Regions from separate parts of the Novosphingobium sp. BL-S-32 genome, predicted to be linked through region 2. Evidence: riboswitches for the same ligand, from Rfam matches in the RefSeq annotation. Region 2 holds a riboswitch; each other region holds the start of a gene.

Region 1 (4,898 bases), on a different replicon from region 2:
CTCCGACGGTACGCTCAACCTCTCCGCCAATTGCCTTGATCGTCACCTAGCCGAGCGCGGCGACGCCATCGCCATTCTCTGGGAACCGGACGACCCAAAGAACCCGGAACGCCGGATCACGTACCGCGAGCTGCATGAATCGGTCTGCCGCTTCGCCAACCTCCTCAAGGCGCGTGGGGTCAAGCGCGGGGACCGCGTGACCATTTACCTGCCGATGGTGCCCGAAGCCGCCGTTGCCATGCTCGCCTGCGCGCGCATCGGTGCGATCCACTCGATTGTCTTCGCCGGCTTTTCGCCCGACGCGCTGGCTGGCCGCATCCAGGATTGCGACAGCCGTATCGTGCTTACTAGCGACGAAGGCTTGCGCGGCGGCAAGACCATCGCGCTCAAGGCGAATGTCGATGAAGCGCTGAAGGCCTGCCCGGACGTCGAGACCGTCGTCGTCCTCAGCCATACCGGCGCGGGCGTGCCGATGGTCAAGGGGCGCGATATCGATTGGGCCAGCTCGGTCGCCGCGCAGTCCACCGATTGCGCTCCGGAAGAGATGAACGCCGAAGATCCGCTGTTCATCCTCTACACCTCGGGTTCGACCGGCAAGCCCAAGGGCGTGCTCCACACCACCGGCGGCTATTCGGTCTGGGCCTCGATGACGCATGAGTACGTCTTCGATTACCGGCCGGGCCAGATCTACTGGTGCGCGGCCGATATCGGCTGGGTCACGGGCCACTCCTACGTCGTCTACGGCCCGCTGGCCAACGGCGCGACCACGGTGATGTTCGAGGGCGTGCCCAACTTCCCCGATGCGAGCCGCTTTTGGCAAGTGGTCGACAAGTTCGGGGTCGAGATCTTCTACGGCGCGCCGACGGCACTGCGCGCACTGATGCGCGAGGGTGACGACTATGTGAAGAAAACCTCGCGCAAGAGCCTGCGCCTGCTCGGCTCGGTGGGCGAACCGATCAATCCCGAGGCGTGGGAATGGTATCACAAGGTCGTGGGCGAGGGGCGCTGCCCGATCGTCGACACCTGGTGGCAGACCGAAACGGGCGGCGCGATGATCACGCCGCTGCCGGGCGCCACCGCGCTCAAGCCGGGTTCGGCCAGCAAGCCGATGTTCGGCGTAAAGCCGATGCTGGTCGATAACGACGGCACCGTGCTCGAAGGCGCAGCCGATGGCTGTCTGGTCATCACCGACAGCTGGCCGGGGCAGATGCGCACCGTCTGGGGCGATCACGCGCGCTTCTTCATGACCTACTTCTCGACATTCGCGGGATGCTACTTCACCGGCGACGGCTGCCGCCGCGACGAGGATGGCTATTACTGGATCACCGGCCGCATCGACGACGTGATCAACGTCTCCGGCCACCGCATGGGCACGGCCGAGATCGAATCGGCGCTGGTGGCCCATCCGGCGGTTGCCGAGGCGGCAGTCGTCGGCATGCCGCACGAGATCAAGGGGCAGGGCATCTATGCCTTCGTCACCTGCAATGCCGAAGTCGAGCCGGACGAGGCGCTGCGCAAGGAACTGATCAAGTGGGTTCGCCATGAGATCGGCCCGATCGCTACGCCGGACGTCATCCAGTTCGCGCCGGGCCTGCCCAAGACCCGCTCGGGCAAGATCATGCGCCGCATCCTGCGCAAGATCGGCGAGAACGACTTCTCGAACCTCGGCGATATCTCGACGCTTGCCGATCCCTCGGTGGTCGAGAACCTGATCGCCAACCGGCCGCAGCCGGCAACTGCATGACCGGACGCGGAGGATGCCCGGGAAAGCCCGGTGCATCCTCCGCGTGGGTTCAGCCTGCGTCGGTGGCCACCTCGATGGCGTCGAAGTCACGCCAGCGGTAAACGGCGTAGCTCAGCACCCAGCACAGCACGAACAGGCCGATAATAAGGAAGCCGAGCGTGTTGAAATGCTCGGACAGTGCGCTGACGCCGGACCAGAAGCCGCCTTTCAGCCCGAACTTGTCGACCAGCAGCGCCGCCGTCTGGATCGACCCGATCACCAGCGCCACAAGGGCTGAGATCGAGGTGATCGTGATGTTGTAGTAGAGCTTGCGGATCGGCTTCACGAAAGCCCATTCGTAGGCGCCGAGCATGATGACCCCGTCGGCAGTGTCGATCAGCGCCATGCCCACGGCGAAGAGCACCGGGAACACCAGCACCGTTCCGAGCGAAATGCCGTCCGCCGCGTGAGCGCCCGAAAGGCCGAGGATCGCCACTTCGGTCGCGGTATCGAAGCCCAGGCCGAACAGGAAGCCGAGCGGGGCCATGTGCCAGCTCTTGCGTACCAGACGGAACAGCGGGCGCAGGATGCGCGCCATCAGGCCGCGCCCGGCGAGCAGGATGTCCAGATCCTCCTCCGCATAAGTGCCGCCGCCACGAACCTGCTGGAAGCGAGACCACACGCCGCGTAGGATCGCGAGATTCATGATGGCGATGGCGAAAAGGAAGCTGGCCGAAACGACCGTGGCGATAACCCCGCCGGACTGACCGAATGCCTCGAAATCGTCCAGCGTGCTGGCCGCCGCCGCGATCGTGGTCGCCGCGATCAGCACGATGGCCGAGTGCCCGATCGCGAACCACAGCCCGACCGTGAGCGGGCGCTGCCCGTCCTGCATCAGCTTGCGGGTAACATTATCGATCGCGGCGATGTGGTCGGCGTCCACGGCGTGGCGCATGCCAAGGCTCCAGGCGAGCACGGCGGTGCCGAGCATCACGGGATTGCCGTGGAACGCGCCGAACGCCCAGAGCCAGGTGGCGACGTTCGCGCCCACGAGCGCGGCAAAAAGCACCGCGACCCGACGGCGCAGGCGCGGTTTGCCGGAAGGCCCCTCGGCCGCCGTTGTTCGATGCGAAACAGAACTGACTTGCATTCGTGAATACCCCGTCGGCGTCAGCGACTTTCGGGGAGGGCCTCCGCGCGAACGGCCGGCCTGTGCGCCGGACGGACGCCGTCCAGCGCCCGGCACGCATGCCGGTGCGGCCCTCGCCGCACGTGCGTCGCTCAGACGGAGTTACCGTGCCACGGCCATCCCCTGGGCCAGGGCAAGAGCGACCAGACGCCGGCAGGTCTCCTGGCTTGCGGGTCAAGGCCTCGATGCACGGCCTTCCCAGGCCCCGCATGACTTAGCGTCCGGCCCAGTGGCTGCGGCAAGGGCGCCTTGCCCTGCCGCGATGTGCATCGCGCTCGCCGCTTACAGTTGCAGGGACAGCCTCGGTTTCAGACGCAAGGTCCTCACCGCGTTCCCTTTTAAGCCCCTTTCGGGACACCGGCGCGATCAGTGCCGAGACCCTGAAAGCGTCTCGACGGCCGCATTGGTAGTCTCGGCGGTGCATCAGGGCAAGAGCGCTTCACGAGCCGGAACCGCCTTCGCATTTCGGCGCCCGGACCAAATGGGTCGCGATTTTTCCCGATCGGAAGGTGATTTTATGAGCGTAAAAATGATCCGCACTCTACAATAGGCAATTACTGCGAGTGAAATCATTAAGAGTCGATGGTGAATCCGGCTGAATTTCATGTGAAATAATATTCTCCTCGAGATGGTGGATCATATATTTCTGACTCACAGTAGCGACACTTGAATAGGAGAGGCATTTCGGGAGGCTTCCGATGCTCGAGGGTGCAAGAAACGAGCTTTTTTCTGAACTTATCGCAACTTGTGACGGGATGCTGGCGCCGGCCGTCTATGCGCGCATCTACGAAACCGCCCAACGCGGCGGTCAGATCGTCGAAGTCGGCACGGCCATGGGGGCGGCCACGGTCGCACTCGCGCTGGGTTTGCGAAATTCGGGCAAATCTGGCCATGTGTTCACGTTCGATCCGATGACAGGCGGCCCGAGGCGATCGTTGAACTCGCCAGGGAAACGCATCGCGCGAATAGAGGCCAATCTGGCGCGCTACGGTGTCCAGGATCTGGTCACGGTTACGCCATCCGATCTGCGAAGCGGGCTTTCGGTTCTCCCGGACGACCAGACCGTTTCCGTCCTGATGCTCGACGCCGATGGGCGGATCGATCGCGATCTGGAAACGCTTGAGCAGCGGCTTGCGCCCGGTTGCTCCATGATAATCGACGATATCGCCGATCAGGTGCGGGTGAAGCGTCAGGGCGCGACTTACCGCATAGACAGCAAGATGCGTCTGTCATGGTTGCTGATCAACAAGCTCACCGAGTCGGGAAAGCTCAGCGCCGGGCAACAGCTGGTGGACACCTACTTCGGTGAAGTCATCGCCGACGCGAACAGTATCATCGACCGCGACGATACGCTTGAGGCCTATCGACAGCTCGTTTTTCAGACCGCCTCGACCAATCGCCTGCAACGGCTTCGTTCTTATCTCCTGGAGCAGGGGCAGGAGGTCGCACCCGATTTCGTGGCGAAATGCCGAAGGTTTTACCGGCGCATCAAATACCGCCGGCTCGCCGCCTCGTCCGAAATGAATGCCGCCGAAGAATCTTCGCGGGGCGGTTCCGGCGGAGAGCAGGTGGCCGCGTGACCCTCCCACACCCGGCCATGGGCGATCGCGCGTAAAGGCTTTTCAGATCCATCCTGTTGCGTAAGCTGTCATCGAACCGGGCACCAAAAGACCGGACGCAAACCATAAGGACTGTCAGGGATGGATGTCGAAGCGCGCTTGGCGGCGCTGGAAGAGCGCTGCCGCAAGGCGGAGGATCATCTGGAGATCCTCAATCTGCTGAACACTTACGGTCCTTTGGTGGATAGCGGCACGGCACGGCCTGCGGGCGATTTGTGGGTCGAGGGCGGCGGCTACAACTTCACTTTGCCCGATGGCGGTACTCTGCGCCTTTCGGCGCCTGACGAAATCGCCGACATGTATGCGTGGGAAGGCCATCTCGAACTGGTCAAGACCGGCTGCGCGCACCTCACGGCGACGCCGAAGA
Region 2 (4,898 bases):
CGCTGCAACTTGCCGTACTTCAGCGTGACCACGCGCCAGCCGCAAGTCTCGAAAATGTCGTCGAAGCGGCGGAACATGCGGTCCGCCGTCGTGGCGTCCAGCGACTGGCGGTTGTAGTCGACGATCCACCAGCAATTGCGCAGATCGTGCTTGTAGCCTTCGATCAGGCACTCGTAGATATTGCCCTCGTCCAACTCGGCATCGCCCATCAGCGCGATCATCCGGCCTGCGTCTTCCTGGCGCACCTGGCCGTGGGCGATCAGATAGTCCTGCACCAGACTGGTAAAGGCCGTGACTGCCACGCCAAGACCCACCGATCCGGTCGAGAAATCCACCGGGATCGCGTCCTTCGTCCGCGAGGGGTAACTCTGCACGCCGCCCAGCCCGCGAAAGCGCTGCAAGCGGTCGAGGCTCTGGTTGCCCAGCAGATAGTGAATCGCATGGAGCAGCGGTCCGGCGTGCGGCTTCACCGCAACCTTGTCTTGCGGGCGAAGCGCATGGAAATAGAGCGCAGCCATGATCGCCGTCATCGAGGCGCAGCTTGCCTGATGGCCGCCCACTTTCAGTCCATCGCGCTTCTCGCGAATGTGGTTGGCGTTATGGATAGTCCAGGCGGAAAGCCACAGCAGTCGCTTTTCCAGCTCCTCAATCGCGCTGACGATTTCGGCCCGATCATGTTCGACGATAGCCGCCATATTTCCGTCTCTCCCGTACTTATTGCGAAGGAGAATAGGCCGGATCGCTGAGGCAGGTCCTTGCAAAACCATGCGCGATGCGCTGCACGGGTGGCAGATAGTGCCAAATCTAGATAGCCGGAGAGAATTATATGCCAAATTCGTCGCTCGATCACTTCGACAGGCGTATTCTCGACGAAGTGCAGATCAATGGCCGCGTGACCAATCAGGACCTGTCGGATCGGATCGGGCTGTCCCCTTCGCCGTGCCTGCGGCGCCTGAAGCAGCTCGAAAGCGACAACGTGATTACCGGCTATGTTGCGCTGGTCGATCCGGAGGCTGTCGGCTTGTCGGTAACCGCCTTCGTCCGCGTGCGGCTCGATCAGCAGGACGATCACCATCTGGCATTGTTCGAAGACGCGGTGACAAGCTTTCCGGAAGTCATGGAATGTTATCTGATGACCGGGGAAGCGGACTATCAGCTTCGCGTTCTGGTGCCGACGCTGAGCGCGTTCGAGGATTTCCTGCGCGCGCGGCTCACCCGGATCAAGGGCGTGGCGCAAGTGACGACCAGCTTCGCGCTGCGTCCCGTCGTATACCGGACCGCGCTGCCGACCACGGCGTGAGCCTGCCGGACAGGGGCGAGCGGTTCATCCTCCGCGAGGAACGGAATGTCTTTGCGCTGGCCCACAGGCCAATCGTGGATATTCTCCGCACCAAGGAGAACCACGATGCCGACCACTTCCGAGAAGCGAGCCGCGTTCCGCAAGCTGCATGAGAGCGGGTTCTTCATCATCCCCAACGCCTGGGACGGGGGGAGCGCGGTGCGTCTCGCCAAGCTGGGTTTCAAGGCGATTGCCTCCACCAGCGCGGGCGCCGCGTGGGCTGCCGGCAGGGACGATGGCCAGCTCAGCCGTGACGAAGTGCTGGACCATCTCGGCATGCTGGTCGCCGCGACCGACCTGCCGGTCAATGCCGACTTCGAGAACGGTTTTGCCGACTATCCGGACGAGGTGGCCGCGAACGTCGCGCTGGCGGTGGATACCGGCGTTGCGGGCCTATCCATTGAGGATTGGTCGGGCCATAGCATGTACGACCTTGGCCTTGCGGTAGAGCGCATTGCCGCCGCGCGGGCGGCAATCGATGCGATCGATCCGGCTGTCATGTTGATCGGCCGCAACGAGAATTTCCGGGTGCCGGGCATGACTGCGAAGGAGAGTATCGCCCGAGCGGTCGCCTATGCCGAAGCCGGCGCGGATTGCCTGTTCGTGCCGTTCATCCTCGATCTGGGCGCCGTTGCCGAACTGGTGTCGGCCGTTGCGCCCAAGCCGGTCAATGTCGTCATCCACGACTACGATGCGAGTATTCGCGCTTTCGCGGATCTGGGCGTGCGGCGGTGCAGCGTCGGGGGGAGCCTTGCCAAGCGCACCTGGACGGCATTCGACGAAGCCGCCGCAGCGCTCAGACGGTGCGAGCCGTAAGCGCCCCGAACACATCTCCTCAGCCCGAAAACATCGCCGGAACAATCCGAAACGCGCTTCCTGCCCTTGCGTCCGCCTGCGGGGCAAGTTAGCAGGCGCCGTCTTTCCGCGTCCTGTGGACCGGAAGGGCAAGATCGCGCCGGTGCCTTGAAAGAGGCTTAATAGGGAACGCGGTGAGGGGGCTCGCCCCTGAATCCGAGGCTGTCCCTGCAACTGTAAGCGGCGAGCGCGATGCACATCGCGGCAGGGCAAGGACGCCTGCCGCAGCCACTGGGCCGGACGCTAAGTCATGCGGGGCCTGGGAAGGCCGTGCATCGTGCCGTGACCCGTGAGCCAGGAGACCTGCCGGCGTCTGGTCGCTCTCGCTTTGGCCCAGGGGATGGCCGGGGCCCGGTGATTTTTCCGTCTGAGCGACGAACGAGCGGTGGAGACCGCATCGGTTCGCGTAACGGTCGCCTCGGGCGTCCGGCCGTCCACGCGCGCCGACCGTCGCAGGCGGCAGGTCTCTGCCGGTAGTCGCAAGACGCCGGGGAAATATTGATGACTTTCCGTATAACTGCATTTTGCGCATGCGTGGCCCTGTGCGCGATTGCTTCCACTCCTGCCCTTGCGGAGGACGCGCCTTCCGCGTCGGACGCTGGAACCGCCGAAGAAATCGTGGTCTTCGGCCGCGGCGAGGCGAAGATCGGTGAGGCCCATGCTGCCAGTGAGGGCAGCGTGGCAGGCTCGGACTTGCTGGTCCGCCCCCTGCTTCGCGTCGCCGAATTGCTGGAAGCCGTGCCGGGCATGGTCGCCGCCCAGCATTCGGGCAGCGGCAAGGCAAACCAGTACTTTTTGCGGGGCTTCAACCTCGATCACGGGACCGATTTCACGACCTATATCGACGGCGTGCAGATGAACTTGCGCACGCACGGCCACGGGCAGGGCTATCTCGACCTCAACGGCCTGATCCCCGAGATCGTCGCCCGGGAGGATTTCCGTAAAGGGCCCTATCGCGCGGATGGCGGCGATTTTGCGCTGGCGGGCGCGGCCTACATGACCACTATCGATGGGTTCGACCGGCCTTGGGTCTCGGTGGAAGGCGGTTCTTACAATGCGGGGCGTCTCGCAGCGGGCGGCACGATCAAGGACCTTGGCGGCGGCGATCTCACCCTTGTTGGGCAGGCCAAGCGCTATGACGGGCCCTGGGAAGAGGCCGAGCATCTGCGCCATTACGCGGTTTTCGCGAAGTACGCGGTGCCGCTTGGCGAGGGAAAGCTGGAAGCCTCGCTCCACGCCTATCACGCCACCTGGCGGCCGACCGAACAGATCCCCGAGCGCATCATCGGCTCGGACATCTGCCCCGATGTGTTTTGCTCGCCCGATCCTTCCGCGCGCGGGCGGACCACGCGTTTCGTCGGCAATGTCGGCGTGACGCAGGCCAGTTGGAGCGCAAACCTCTACGCCCAGTACTACGACTGGAACATGTACTCGAACCCCACCTACAGTGACCCGGACGGCACCAGCGCGCAGATCGAGCAGTACGACAAGCGCTGGGTCACCGGCCTCACCGCGCGCAAGCAGTGGGAGCTTGCAGATAGCCTGCAATTCACTGTCGGAACCGAAAATCGCTACGACCACATTGGCAGCGTCGGCGTGAATCGCACGGCGGATCGAGAGCTGCTCTATTCGCTCGGCCGCTATCATGTCGAAGAGCTTTCCGGTGCGCTCTACGGCGAAGCGATGTGGAAGCCGCTGCCCGGCCTGCGCCTGACCGGCGGGCTGCGCGGCGATTACTATCACTATTCGGTGCGCGCACGCGATGCGGCGGCCGCCGCGCTCGGCGAGGGCAACGGGCACGATTCCATCGTTTCGCCCAAGTTCTCGGCCGCGTATGAAGTGACGCCGCAGTTCGAAGTCTATGCTAACTGGGGCCGGGGCTTCCATTCGAACGACGTGCGCGGCGCGGTCAATGTGGATACGCCGGTGCCCGTGCTGGTGCGCGGCACCGGCAAGGAACTGGGCGGCCGCCTCCAGATCGGCAAGTTCTCGCTGACGGGCACGTATTGGTGGCTCGATGTGGCCAGCGAATTGCGCTTCGTAGGCGATTCCAACGCGGTGGAGCCCACCGGCGCCAGCAAGCGCCATGGCTACGAGGTGGTCGCCTTCTGGCGTCCGCTGCCGTGGCTGGCGCTCGACGGCAACTATACCGAGAACCACTCGCGTTATGACAATGGCGATCGCATTCCCAATGCCTTCGAGAACGCCGCCTCGGCGGGGGCCTCGATCGTGCTCGACCCGTGGGAAGCCAGCATCCGCGTCCGCCATCTCGGGCCCTATCCGCTGGTCGAGGACAACTCGGTGCGCGACCAGGGCAGCACCGTCGTCAACGCCCGCGCCGCGTGGAAGGGCAAGAAGATCGAGATCTATGGCGAAGTGCTCAACATCTTCGACAGCCGGGACAAGGACATCGCCTATTACTACGAATCCTATATTCCCGCATTCGACGCCGACGGACCGACCGATGGCCGATTGAGCCGTGTGATCGAACCGCGCACCTTCAAGATTGGCGCGCGCTACACATTCTGAATGCAAGGCGTACCGCGGAGTTTGCTCCGCGGTACGACGCGCCCGTCATGCCCGTCATCCTGAACTTGTTTCGGGATCCATCTGGCCGCCAACGTGGGTGTTTCGGGAACCAGCCGATATCCCGGCCTGCCAAGGCGACGGCGGTGCGGGCGGAGAGATGGACCCTGAAACAAGT
Region 3 (4,898 bases), on a different replicon from region 2:
TGAAGATTGCGGCCGAGATCGGCGAGCAACTGGGGCTGCCGTCCGGCGATGCGGATGGCCTCGGAAAGGTGGTGCGTGCCTTCGACCAGTTCGTCGCGCTCGCTCAGCATATGGCCGAGGCGCGTGTGGGCATCGGGGTTGTCGGGCTGGGCGGCAATCGTTTCGCGCAGGACCGTCTCGGCGTCATGCAGGCGGCCGGTGCCATGCAGTTCCTCGGCCAGTGCGTCGCGCGGCCAGGCGCTCTCGGGGGCGAGGGCAATAGCCTCGCGCAACAGGGCTTCGTGGCGGTCGTCCGCGCCGCGCGCCTTGGCGGCAAGGGCCAGCACCTCGATCGCGTCGAGTGCCAGCGCGGGCTGCGCGCGGGCCGTTTCGGCCAGCGCCTCGGCGCGGTCGAGATCGCCCGAGGACAGGGCCTGTCGGGCATCGGCAATGGTCTGCATATCGGCGGACATGCCGGCAGCTTAGGGCGCTTGCGCGGCGCGGTGTCAACCGGGCTTTGCGGCTGACTTCAGGGCGGTCCCGGTGAACAGTGCGGCCACCAGCTCCGGTCCCGAGGGAAAGTAGAGGTGCATGTAGCTGGCCGTCAGCGACCCACGGCGGAACACGCGCTCGCCGGGGCGCCCATCGGGTGTGTCGGCATGGGCTATGGGGGAAAGCGCGGTTTCCAGCGTCGAATAGTGGAACGTATGGCCGCGCACAGGATGGCCGTCGATCTTGGCCTCCTGCATTCCCAGAGCAGCCAGTCGAGGCTGCATTGTCGCTTGGGCCGCTAGCAGGCCGAGCAGGGCGGTGCGGGTGCCCTTGCCGTCATCCAGCGTCTCGCACGTGTAGAGCATGCCGCCACACTCCGCGAGGATCGGGCGACCGGCGGCGTGATGCGCGCGGATCGAGGCCAGCATCGGCGCATTGGCGGCAAGGCGATCCAGATGCAGTTCGGGATAGCCGCCCGGCAGCCAGAGCGCATCGCATGCGGGCAGGGCCGCGTCGGTCAGCGGCGAGAAGAACACGGCCTGCGCGCCTGCCTCTTCGAGGAAGGCGACGTTGGCCGGGTAGATGAAGGCGAAAGCCTCGTCGCGGGCAATGGCGATGCGCTTGCCGGCGAGCGATGGCGGCGGGGTCATGCCCTCCGGCGCGGCGAAGGTCACGGGCTCCGGAAGCCAGAGCGCGCTGTCCGGCAGCAGATCCGCCGCCCGGTCCAACCGGGCGGAAAGGTCGGCTACTTCGCCCGCCTGCACCAGCCCTAGGTGCCGTTCGGGCAGGCCGATTGCGGCGTCTCGGCCCAGTGCGCCCAGCCAGCGGATGTCACTGGGTACGCTTTGCTCCAACAGGTCCGAATGCCTGGCGCTACCCACACGGTTAGCGAGCACGGCGGCGAGGTTCACGCCCGCGCGATAGGTCGCCAGGCCATGAACGAGCGCGCCGAAAGTCTGCGCCATGGACGATCCGTCTACCACCGCGAGCACCGGCAGGCCGAAGCGCCGCGCGAGGTCGGCGGCGGAGGGATCGCCGTCGTGCAGGCCCATCACCCCTTCGACGAGGATCAGGTCCGCCTCGCACGCCGCTTCGTAGAGCAGCGCGCGGCATTCGGCCTCGCCGACCATGCAGAGGTCAAGCTGGTGCACCGGGGCGCCGCTCGCCGCTTCGAGGATCATGGGATCGAGGAAGTCGGGCCCGCACTTGAACACGCGCACGCGCCGTCCTTCGCGGGCATGGCGGCGGGCGAGCGCGGCGGTGACGAGCGTCTTGCCCTGCCCCGAGGCGGGCGCGGCGACCAGCAGGGCAGGGCAGGCGGTCACTTGCGGCGTTCCGCGTGCAGCGCCGGGCGCAGGGTCACGGTCAGCGCCCAGAGCGTGGCGGCAATGCCGGACCACAGCACCGTGGAGAGCAGGGTGGTCGGGAAATAGCGCCCGATGCGCGGCAGGAATCCGGCAAGCGTCGGATCGGGGAAGCGGCCGCCAAGGAAGTAGAACCCGCCGCTCGACAGCAAGTGCGAGACGAAAGTGGCGGCGATCAGCAGCACGGCCATGGCAGGCAGGGCGGCAAGGCGGTCACCGAGCTTCGCCGCCGCCACGCGCCCGGCAAGCCACATCACGCCATAGGCCGGGACCAGCATCGCGTAGGCCGGGGTAAAGCAGAATCCGGAACCGCCCAGCACCGAGATCACCACGACATCGATCGCATAGCCGAGCGCGAACAGCGCGGCGAAACCGATGACACGGCGGACGAAGAAGCCGAGCACGAAGAAGCTCGCAAGGTCGGTGTCTGGCAAGTGGACGACCTGACTCAGCGAATGGGTGCGCGTCACCAGCATGACGGCGGCGAGCGCGGCAAACACGAAGAGGCTGACGCGGGCGGATGGCGGATTGGCGGAACGGTTCATGTTCTGGGATCTCCCAAGGCGGTTGGGGAAAGGCGTGCAGGAAAGGCCCCGGGCGATATCGCCCCGGCGAGAGGATCAGCGGATCGGTGTCACTCTGGCAGGCTCCTTTCGACACGACTTCGACTGTCGTCTCGCCAGGGCTGCTTCCCGCTACGGGAACCATGCCCTCGTCCGCCCGGTGCATCCCGCCCGCGCAGAGGAACGACGGCAAGGGGCCGGTTTCCTGACTTCCCGGATCGTCGCGCCTTCCGCCGCCTTCTCGGAACCGTCCGGTCCCAATGGCGCATGGCGGGGCGCATCCCCGGTTACAGTTGCGGGAGCAGTGCCGGCATGTCCCGCGAGTTTCCCCGCAGGTCCGGACTTCCCGATTAAGCCCTCTCGGGCACCCTTTGCAGGGGCGGACCTATGGCACTTCGCGGGCGCGCGCAAGCTTCGGGCACTTGCCAGCGGGGCGCCCGCACGATAGTTGCCGCGCCGCGACAGGTTCCTCGTAAGAGGATCAAAAGGGAACACGGGTTCAAGACCCGGGCTGCCCCTGCAACTGTGAGCGGCGAGCCGTGCGGCCATTTCGCCATTGGAGCCGAAGCCATTGACTTGGCAGGATTCTGAGAAGGCGGCCGAGACGGCATTGACCCGCAAGCCAGGAGACCTGCCTGACGCAGTCGTTCTTCGTCCGGACAGGGTGTGCCGGGTGAACGAGGGGGCTTTTTCCTCGCGCAACGACAGCCATTGCCTTGCCGGTGCTCGCGCTTCGGCGGGGGTCTTCGATGCTTGTTTGAAGGAAAACCCATGACGTTCCGGATTTTCGCCACCACGGTTTCGCTCGCGGCCCTCGCGGCGGCCTGCCCGACGATGGCTTTCGCCGACGAAGCAGATAGTGGCGACAGCATCGTCGTTACCGCGCTGCGCACCCCGCTGGCGGCCGATCGCGTCGCCCAGACGGTGACCGTCCTCGACGACGCGCACATCGTTTCCGCGCAGCCGATCGCCCTCACCGACATGCTGCTGCGCACGCCGGGCATCAGCCTTTCGCGCAACGGCGGCTACGGCACGACCACCAGCCTACGCATTCGCGGCGCCGATGCCGGTCAGAGCGTGATGGTGATCGACGGCATGCGCCTCGCCGATCCGTCTTCGACGGCGGGCGGCTATGCCTTCTCCAACCTCTTCACCGACGATATCGATCACATCGAGATCCTGCGCGGTCCGCAGTCGATCCTCTGGGGTAGCGATGCCATCGGCGGCGTCATCAATGTCACCACCCGTGCCCCGACCAAGCCGCTGGAAGGCAGCTTCGCGGTGGAAGCGGGCACGCACGATACCGTCTCGGCGCGTGCCGGCGTGGGCGGCACGTCGGATTCGATCGATTGGCGCGTCTCCGCCTCGCGCTTCACCACCGACGGCATCTCGGCCAGCGATCAGGGCACCGAGCCCGATGGCTATCGCCGGTCTGCGGCCAACGGGTCGTTCACATATCGCGTCGCGCCGGGCGTTTCGATCGATCTCAAGGGCTATTGGTCGGATTCGCATAACGACTTCGACGGCTTTGGAGGGGACTCGCTCGCCTATGGCGTGAACAAGGAGTGGGCGGGCTACGCCGGGCTCAACTTCGCGCTGTTCGATGGCAAGCTGGTCAACCGCGTGGCCGTGACCCAGACCGAGACCGACCGCCAGAACTTCGATCCCGCGCAGACCATTCGGCAGCTCACGTTCGATGCGCATGGCCGCGTGCGTCGCTACGAGTATCAGGGCACCTACAGCTTCTCGGACGCGGTGCAGGCCGTCTTCGGCGCCGAGCGCGAGGAGCAGCGGATGACCACCGCCTCGCCCACGGACAGCACGGATCCTTACGTGTTGACGCCCAGCAAGGCGGATACCAACAGCGTCTACGGCGAACTGCGCGTCAGCCCTGTGACCGGGCTCACCGTGAGCGGCGGCGCGCGTTACGACCATCAGTCGCGCTTCGGTGGCAACACGGTGTTCAGCGCCGGTGCGGCCTATACGCCGAACGCGGGCAAGACCGTGATCCGCGCCAGCTACGATCAGGGCTACAAGGCTCCGTCGCTCTACCAGCTGTTCAGCGACTACGGCGCGGCCAACCTCCAGCCTGAAAAGGCCAAGGGCTGGCAGGTGGGCGCCGAGCAGGGGCTTGGCGACCTGTTCCACGTCTCGGCCACCTGGTTCCAGCGCGATACCGACAACCTGATCGACTTCGCCTATTGCCCGACCAGCGGCACCCTGCCGGACATCTGCTACATCCCGGGCACCACCACCGAGCGCTTCGGCTACTACGCCAATGTTCGCAAGGCCCATGCGCAGGGCCTCGAACTGGCGGCGTCCGCCAAGTGGAAGGTGCTCTTCGCCGAAGGCAATTACAGCCTGATCGAGGCGGAGGACCGCACGCCGGACAGCAGCACCTATGGCCGCCAACTTCAGCGCGTGCCGCGCCATCTCGCCAATATCGAGGGCGGCGTGGACCTGCCGCAGGGCATCCGCGCCAGCATCGCCGCGCGTTATT
Region 4 (4,898 bases), 200 kb from region 2:
CGGGTGGACCTCCGGCGGATCGGGATTGAGAAAGCAGAGGGCTGGCGTGGAAGGCAGTGGAGAACGCGATACGGCTGGGGCCGATACTGCTGGGAACGGCGCGAGCGGCGTCGATACCCAGATCAATCCCCCGGCGGGCTGGAGCCCCCCGGTCAAGAGCCGCTGGACCGTGGCCGCGATCGTCGTGCTGGCGGTGCTGGGCGTGCTTTCCATCCTGTATGCCTGGGACCTGCCGCCCTTCGCGGGATGGTCGCAGCGGACCGACAATGCCAATGTTCGCGGCAAAGTGACGGTCATCAGCCCGCAAGTGAACGGCTATGTCACCTCGGTTCCGGTGCGCGATTTCCAGCATGTGAAGGCGGGAGAGGTGCTGGCGACGATCGACCGGCGCATCTATCAGGCGCGGGTCGAGCAGGCGAAGGCCAACCTTGCCGGGCAGATCGCAGCGCTGTCCAATTCCGAACAGAGCCAGCGCTCGCGCGAGGCGGCGCTGCTGGGGCAGGAAGCCGGGATCGCCAGCGCCAAAGCGCAGCTCGTTCGGGCGCGGGCCGACATGAAGCGGGCCGATGCACTGGTGGCGGACGGCTCGATCTCGGAGCGGGAGCGCGACCAGACATTGGCCACCCTGCTCGCCGCAGAAGCGGCGGTGCGACAGGCCGGCGCCTCGCGCGCGATCGGCGGTCAGGACGTGCGATCGGTGATCGTCGGCCGGGGCGGTCTTCAGGCGGCGGTGGAAGCGGCGCAGGCGCAGCTCCATCTGGCACAGATAGACCTCGACAATTCGGTGATCCGCGCGCCGGTGGACGGGCGCCTTTCGGAAATCGGCGTGCGTAACGGCGCCTATGTCTCGGCGGCCACGCAGCTCATGTTCCTGGTGCCGGACGACATGTGGATCATCGCCAACTTCAAGGAGGCGCAGACGCGGGACATGCGCGTGGGCCAGCGGGCCCATTTTCGCGTGGACGCGCTGGGCGGCGCGCGGCTGACGGGCCATGTGCAGGATATCGCGCCCGCCACCGGCTCCGAATTCGCGGTGCTCCGGGCGGACAACGCCACCGGCAACTTCGTGAAAGTGGCGCAGCGCATTCCGGTGCGGATCAAGATCGATCCCGGGCAGGCCCTCACGCAGCGGCTGCGGCCGGGCATGTCGGTGGAGATCACCGTGTCGACGAGGGATTGATGCGGCGCCTTGCCATCGTCGCAAGCCTGCTGGCGCTGACTGCCGGTTGCGCGGGACCGCCTGTAGCCCTCGCGCCCGTGGAGCCCGTGGTCCCGCCCGCAGAGTGGCGAACCGACGCAGGGCCGACTGCGCCGCTCGACCGCGCATGGTGGCAGGCCTTCGGCGACCCGCAGCTTACCGCACTCGTCGAAGCGGCTCTGGCGCGCAACATCGACATCGCGCAGGCCGCCGCCCGCATCCGCGACGCGCGCGCGCAGGAACGGCTGGCCCATGCGCAGTTGCTGCCCACGGTCGACGCGGCAGCCTCGGCATCGGATTCGCGCAGCATCGATGCCTTCGGGGTTGCAGAGGTGCAGCAGATCGCGCAGCCGGGCGTGCAGGCGGCGTGGGAAGCAGACATTTTCGGGCGTCTGGCAGACCAGCAGGCAGCGGCGCGCGCGGGGTGGCTGGCCAGCCAGGCAGCGCGGGATTCAATCCGCCTCTCGGTCGCGGCGACGGCGGCAAACGGCTATATCGCCTTGCTCGGCCTCGACGCGCAGCTTGCCATTGCCCAACAGACGCTGGACGCGCGGCGCCGGGAACTGCAACTGGCAGAGCGCCGGGTCGGCGCGGGCTATTCGCCGCGTCTGGACCTTGCGCAGGCACAGGCCGAGTATCAGGCCACCGCCCAACTGATCCCCTCCTTGCGCGAAGCCACGGCGCGGCAGGAAAATGCCTTGCGCCTGCTCGCAGGGAACGTGCCCGGCGGCGTCGCGCGCGCCACTTCGCTCGCCCTGCTGACAGAGCCGGTGATCCCGGAAGGCCTGCCGTCCCAGCTCTTGGCGCGCCGACCGGACGTGGCGCAGGCCGAGCTGCAACTGGCTGCCGCCGACAAGTCGCTCGCCGCTGCCCGCAAGCGTTTCCTGCCGCAGCTTCAACTCACCGGCTCCGGCGCCTTGGTATGGTCCTCGCTGCTGGTGGGTGATCCGATCGGAGTGTGGTCTCTGGGTGGCAGCATCCTTGCGCCGATCTTCGAAGGCGGACGGCTGCGCGCCGGGGCCGAAAGCGCCGCCGCCCAGCGGGACAATGCCGCGCTGGCCTACCGCAAGGCCGCGCTCACCGCCTTTCGCGAGGTGGAGGACGCGCTTGGCTCGGCCCGGGAAGCGGACGAACTCATGACCATCCTGGCCGCCCAGCGCACGGCAGACGCCGAAGGCCTGCGCCTTGCCACCAACCGCCGCCGCGAGGGCTATTCGCCCTATCTTGAACAGCTGGTTGCCCAGCGCGGCCTGCTCAACGTGGAACTCAACCTCGTGCAGGCGCGGACGGCGGCGTTGCAGGCACGGGTATCGCTCTATCTGGCGATGGGCGGCGGCTGGAGCCGCGATGCGGTCGCAGGGCTGGAAGCCTCGCCGTAGCGCGTGATCGCGCTCGCGACGACTATGGATCGGCTATTGGCTTGGCAGAGCCAATTCGATAGAGCGGCGGCAAGGTGACAGGCGTGCCTGTTGCCGGACATGATCGTGCCGGTGCCCCCGAAGGGGCTTAATCGGGAATGCGGTGCGGGGGTGTAGCCCCCAAATCCGCGGCTGTCCCTGCAACTGTAAGCGGATAGCGCGATGCACACGCCCTTTTAAGGGCAGCCACTGGACCGGCGCGTTGCCGGTCTGGGAAGGCGTGTATCAAGCTGTGACCCGCGAGCCAGGAGACCTGCCGGCGCACTGGTCGCTCTTGCCCTGACCCAGGGGATGGTCATGGCACGGTTCTTCTCCGTCTGGGCGACGAAGCTGTGTGGCTGGGGCTGCACGGTCGCGTGGTGGTGGGCGTAGTTCGCGCCTGCCCATCGCCGCGCGTCGGCCGGCCATGTCGGTATGCCCCGCCTTCGTTCGCCCGGCGCGCGGAGAGCGATTTTGGGTCCGCTGGAAGGGGATCGAAGCGGCGGCACGGTAAGGGGATGGTGCCCCGATGCCTGGCGCCCGATGATGGCGGGAGACGGGCTGCTGGTCCGCGTAAAGCCGCGTCTCGGCCGCCTGATGCCCGCTCAGGCCGTGGCTCTGGGCGAAGCGGCGCTCGCGCATGGGTCGGGTGCGCTTGACCTTACACGCCGCGCGAACCTGCAAATTCGCGGTGTGAGCGAGGCCGAATGGCCGCGCCTGCTCGACCGGTTGCTGGAGACCGGCCTCGTGGATGCGGACGCAACACGCGAAGCCCGGCGCAATATCCTCGTCTCGCCCGCAGGGCGCCCCGGCGAGGATACCCATCGCATCGCTCGCGAACTGGACGAGCGCCTCGACGAATTGCCCGTACTACCGGGCAAGGCCGGTTTCGTCATCGACGCCGGACCTGTGCCGATGCTGTCCGCCGAACCCGGCGATTTCCGGATCGAGCGCGGGCGCGACGGCATGCTCCTGCTGCGCGCCGATGGACGCTCTACCGGCATAGGACTGGCGCCGGGCCGGGAAGTCACCGCGCTGATCGATCTGACGCGCTGGTTCATGGCAAGCGGCGGAGCAAGTGCGGGCCGCATGGCACGCCATTCCGCGCCCTTGCCGGACTGGGCGACAGGAACCGCCGCCCCCGGGCTCGCCGCGCCCCTGCCCGTCCCCGGCCGTCACGCGATGGGCACCGCCTATGGCCTGCCGTTCGGGCGCGTGAGCGCGCAAGCCTTCCTGCGATTGGCGCAAGACTCCGGCGTGGCGGGCATTCGTACGTCGCCCTGGCGCATCCTTCTGACTGAGGGGGGCGGGCCGATCGAGCACGAAGGCCTGTCGATCGATCCCCACCATTCGCTGCTGCGCGCCGATGCCTGCCCCGGCGCGCCCGACTGCCCGCAAGCCAGTGTCGAGACCCGGACGCTCGCCGCCCGCCTTGCGCCGCATGTCGCCGGGCACCTGCACGTTTCGGGTTGTGCCAAGGGCTGCGCCCATCCCGGTGCCGCCGATGTGGTCGTGACCGGGCGCGAGGGTGCCTACGACCTTTCCTTCAGCGCGTGCGCCGGTTCTCCGCCCCTTCGCTCGGGTCTGAATGCCGCAGACCTCCTCGCCCATTTTGGAGTCGCTTGATGCCTTACGATTATGAAAAGGACGGCGCGGCGATCTACCGCCAGTCCTTTGCCACCATACGCGCGGAAGCCGACCTTGCCCGCTTCTCCGCCGAGGAGGAGCCCGTTGCCGTCCGCATGATACACGCGGCAGGCATGGTCGAACTGGCCGCGCACATCCGCTTTTCCGCCGGCTTTGCAGTCGCCGCGCGCGCCGCGCTGGCTGCGGGAGCGCCCGTGCTCTGCGATGCACGGATGGTGTCCGAAGGCATTACCCGCGCCCGCCTGCCAGCTTACAACGGGGTCATCTGCACCCTCGGCGATGCCGAAGTGCCGGACCTTGCGCACCGGATCGGCAACACCCGCTCGGCGGCGGCGCTGGAACTGTGGCGGCCACATCTCGGCGGCGCGATCGTCGCCATCGGCAACGCGCCGACCGCGCTGTTTCACTTGCTCAACATGCTTGAGGACCCCGACTGCCCCCGCCCGGCGGCCATCATCGGTTGCCCGGTGGGCTTCGTCGGCGCGGCCGAGTCCAAGCATGCCTTGTGGCTGACCGCACCGGTTCCCTGCTGCATCGTCGAGGGACGGCTTGGTGGGAGCGCCATTACCGTGGCGGCCGTCAACGCACTGGCGAGCCGCGCGGAATGAGCGCGTCAGGAACCATCCACGGCGTCGGCCTCGGCCCCGGTGCGGCGG

The links. Region 2 has a riboswitch for cobalamin ahead of AC1VVK_RS23040 (TonB-dependent receptor). Riboswitches for the same ligand answer to the same signal wherever they lie in the genome.
Region 1: it holds a riboswitch for cobalamin, as region 2 does, so the genes downstream of both, AC1VVK_RS01675 (HoxN/HupN/NixA family nickel/cobalt transporter) here and AC1VVK_RS23040 (TonB-dependent receptor) in region 2, are expected to answer to the same signal.
Region 3: it holds a riboswitch for cobalamin, as region 2 does, so the genes downstream of both, AC1VVK_RS12540 (TonB-dependent receptor plug domain-containing protein) here and AC1VVK_RS23040 (TonB-dependent receptor) in region 2, are expected to answer to the same signal.
Region 4: it holds a riboswitch for cobalamin, as region 2 does, so the genes downstream of both, AC1VVK_RS23775 (cobalamin biosynthesis protein CobG) here and AC1VVK_RS23040 (TonB-dependent receptor) in region 2, are expected to answer to the same signal.

Annotation. Positions count from the first base shown of each region.
Region 1 covers NZ_CM166476.1:337,544-342,441, forward strand. The annotation lists gene acs (acetate--CoA ligase) at 1-1,744, shown strand, start outside; gene AC1VVK_RS01675 (HoxN/HupN/NixA family nickel/cobalt transporter) at 1,794-2,873, opposite strand; cobalamin riboswitch at 3,048-3,289, opposite strand; gene AC1VVK_RS01680 (class I SAM-dependent methyltransferase) at 3,611-4,492, shown strand; gene AC1VVK_RS01685 (nuclear transport factor 2 family protein) at 4,613-4,898, shown strand, end outside.
Region 2 covers NZ_CM166477.1:1,469,938-1,474,835, reverse strand. The annotation lists gene AC1VVK_RS23055 (transketolase) at 1-695, opposite strand, end outside; gene AC1VVK_RS23050 (Lrp/AsnC family transcriptional regulator) at 827-1,300, shown strand; gene AC1VVK_RS23045 (isocitrate lyase/PEP mutase family protein) at 1,406-2,155, shown strand; cobalamin riboswitch at 2,279-2,519, shown strand; gene AC1VVK_RS23040 (TonB-dependent receptor) at 2,696-4,723, shown strand.
Region 3 covers NZ_CM166476.1:2,649,327-2,654,224, forward strand. The annotation lists gene AC1VVK_RS12525 (sulfotransferase family protein) at 1-452, opposite strand, end outside; gene AC1VVK_RS12530 (cobyrinic acid a,c-diamide synthase CobB) at 486-1,796, opposite strand; gene AC1VVK_RS12535 (hypothetical protein) at 1,793-2,380, opposite strand; cobalamin riboswitch at 2,577-2,785, opposite strand; cobalamin riboswitch at 2,845-3,051, shown strand; gene AC1VVK_RS12540 (TonB-dependent receptor plug domain-containing protein) at 3,170-4,898, shown strand, end outside.
Region 4 covers NZ_CM166477.1:1,671,129-1,676,026, forward strand. The annotation lists gene AC1VVK_RS23760 (efflux MFS transporter permease) at 1-29, shown strand, start outside; gene AC1VVK_RS23765 (HlyD family secretion protein) at 47-1,180, shown strand; gene AC1VVK_RS23770 (efflux transporter outer membrane subunit) at 1,180-2,577, shown strand; cobalamin riboswitch at 2,670-2,891, shown strand; gene AC1VVK_RS23775 (cobalamin biosynthesis protein CobG) at 3,070-4,221, shown strand; gene AC1VVK_RS23780 (precorrin-8X methylmutase) at 4,221-4,850, shown strand; gene cobI (precorrin-2 C(20)-methyltransferase) at 4,847-4,898, shown strand, end outside.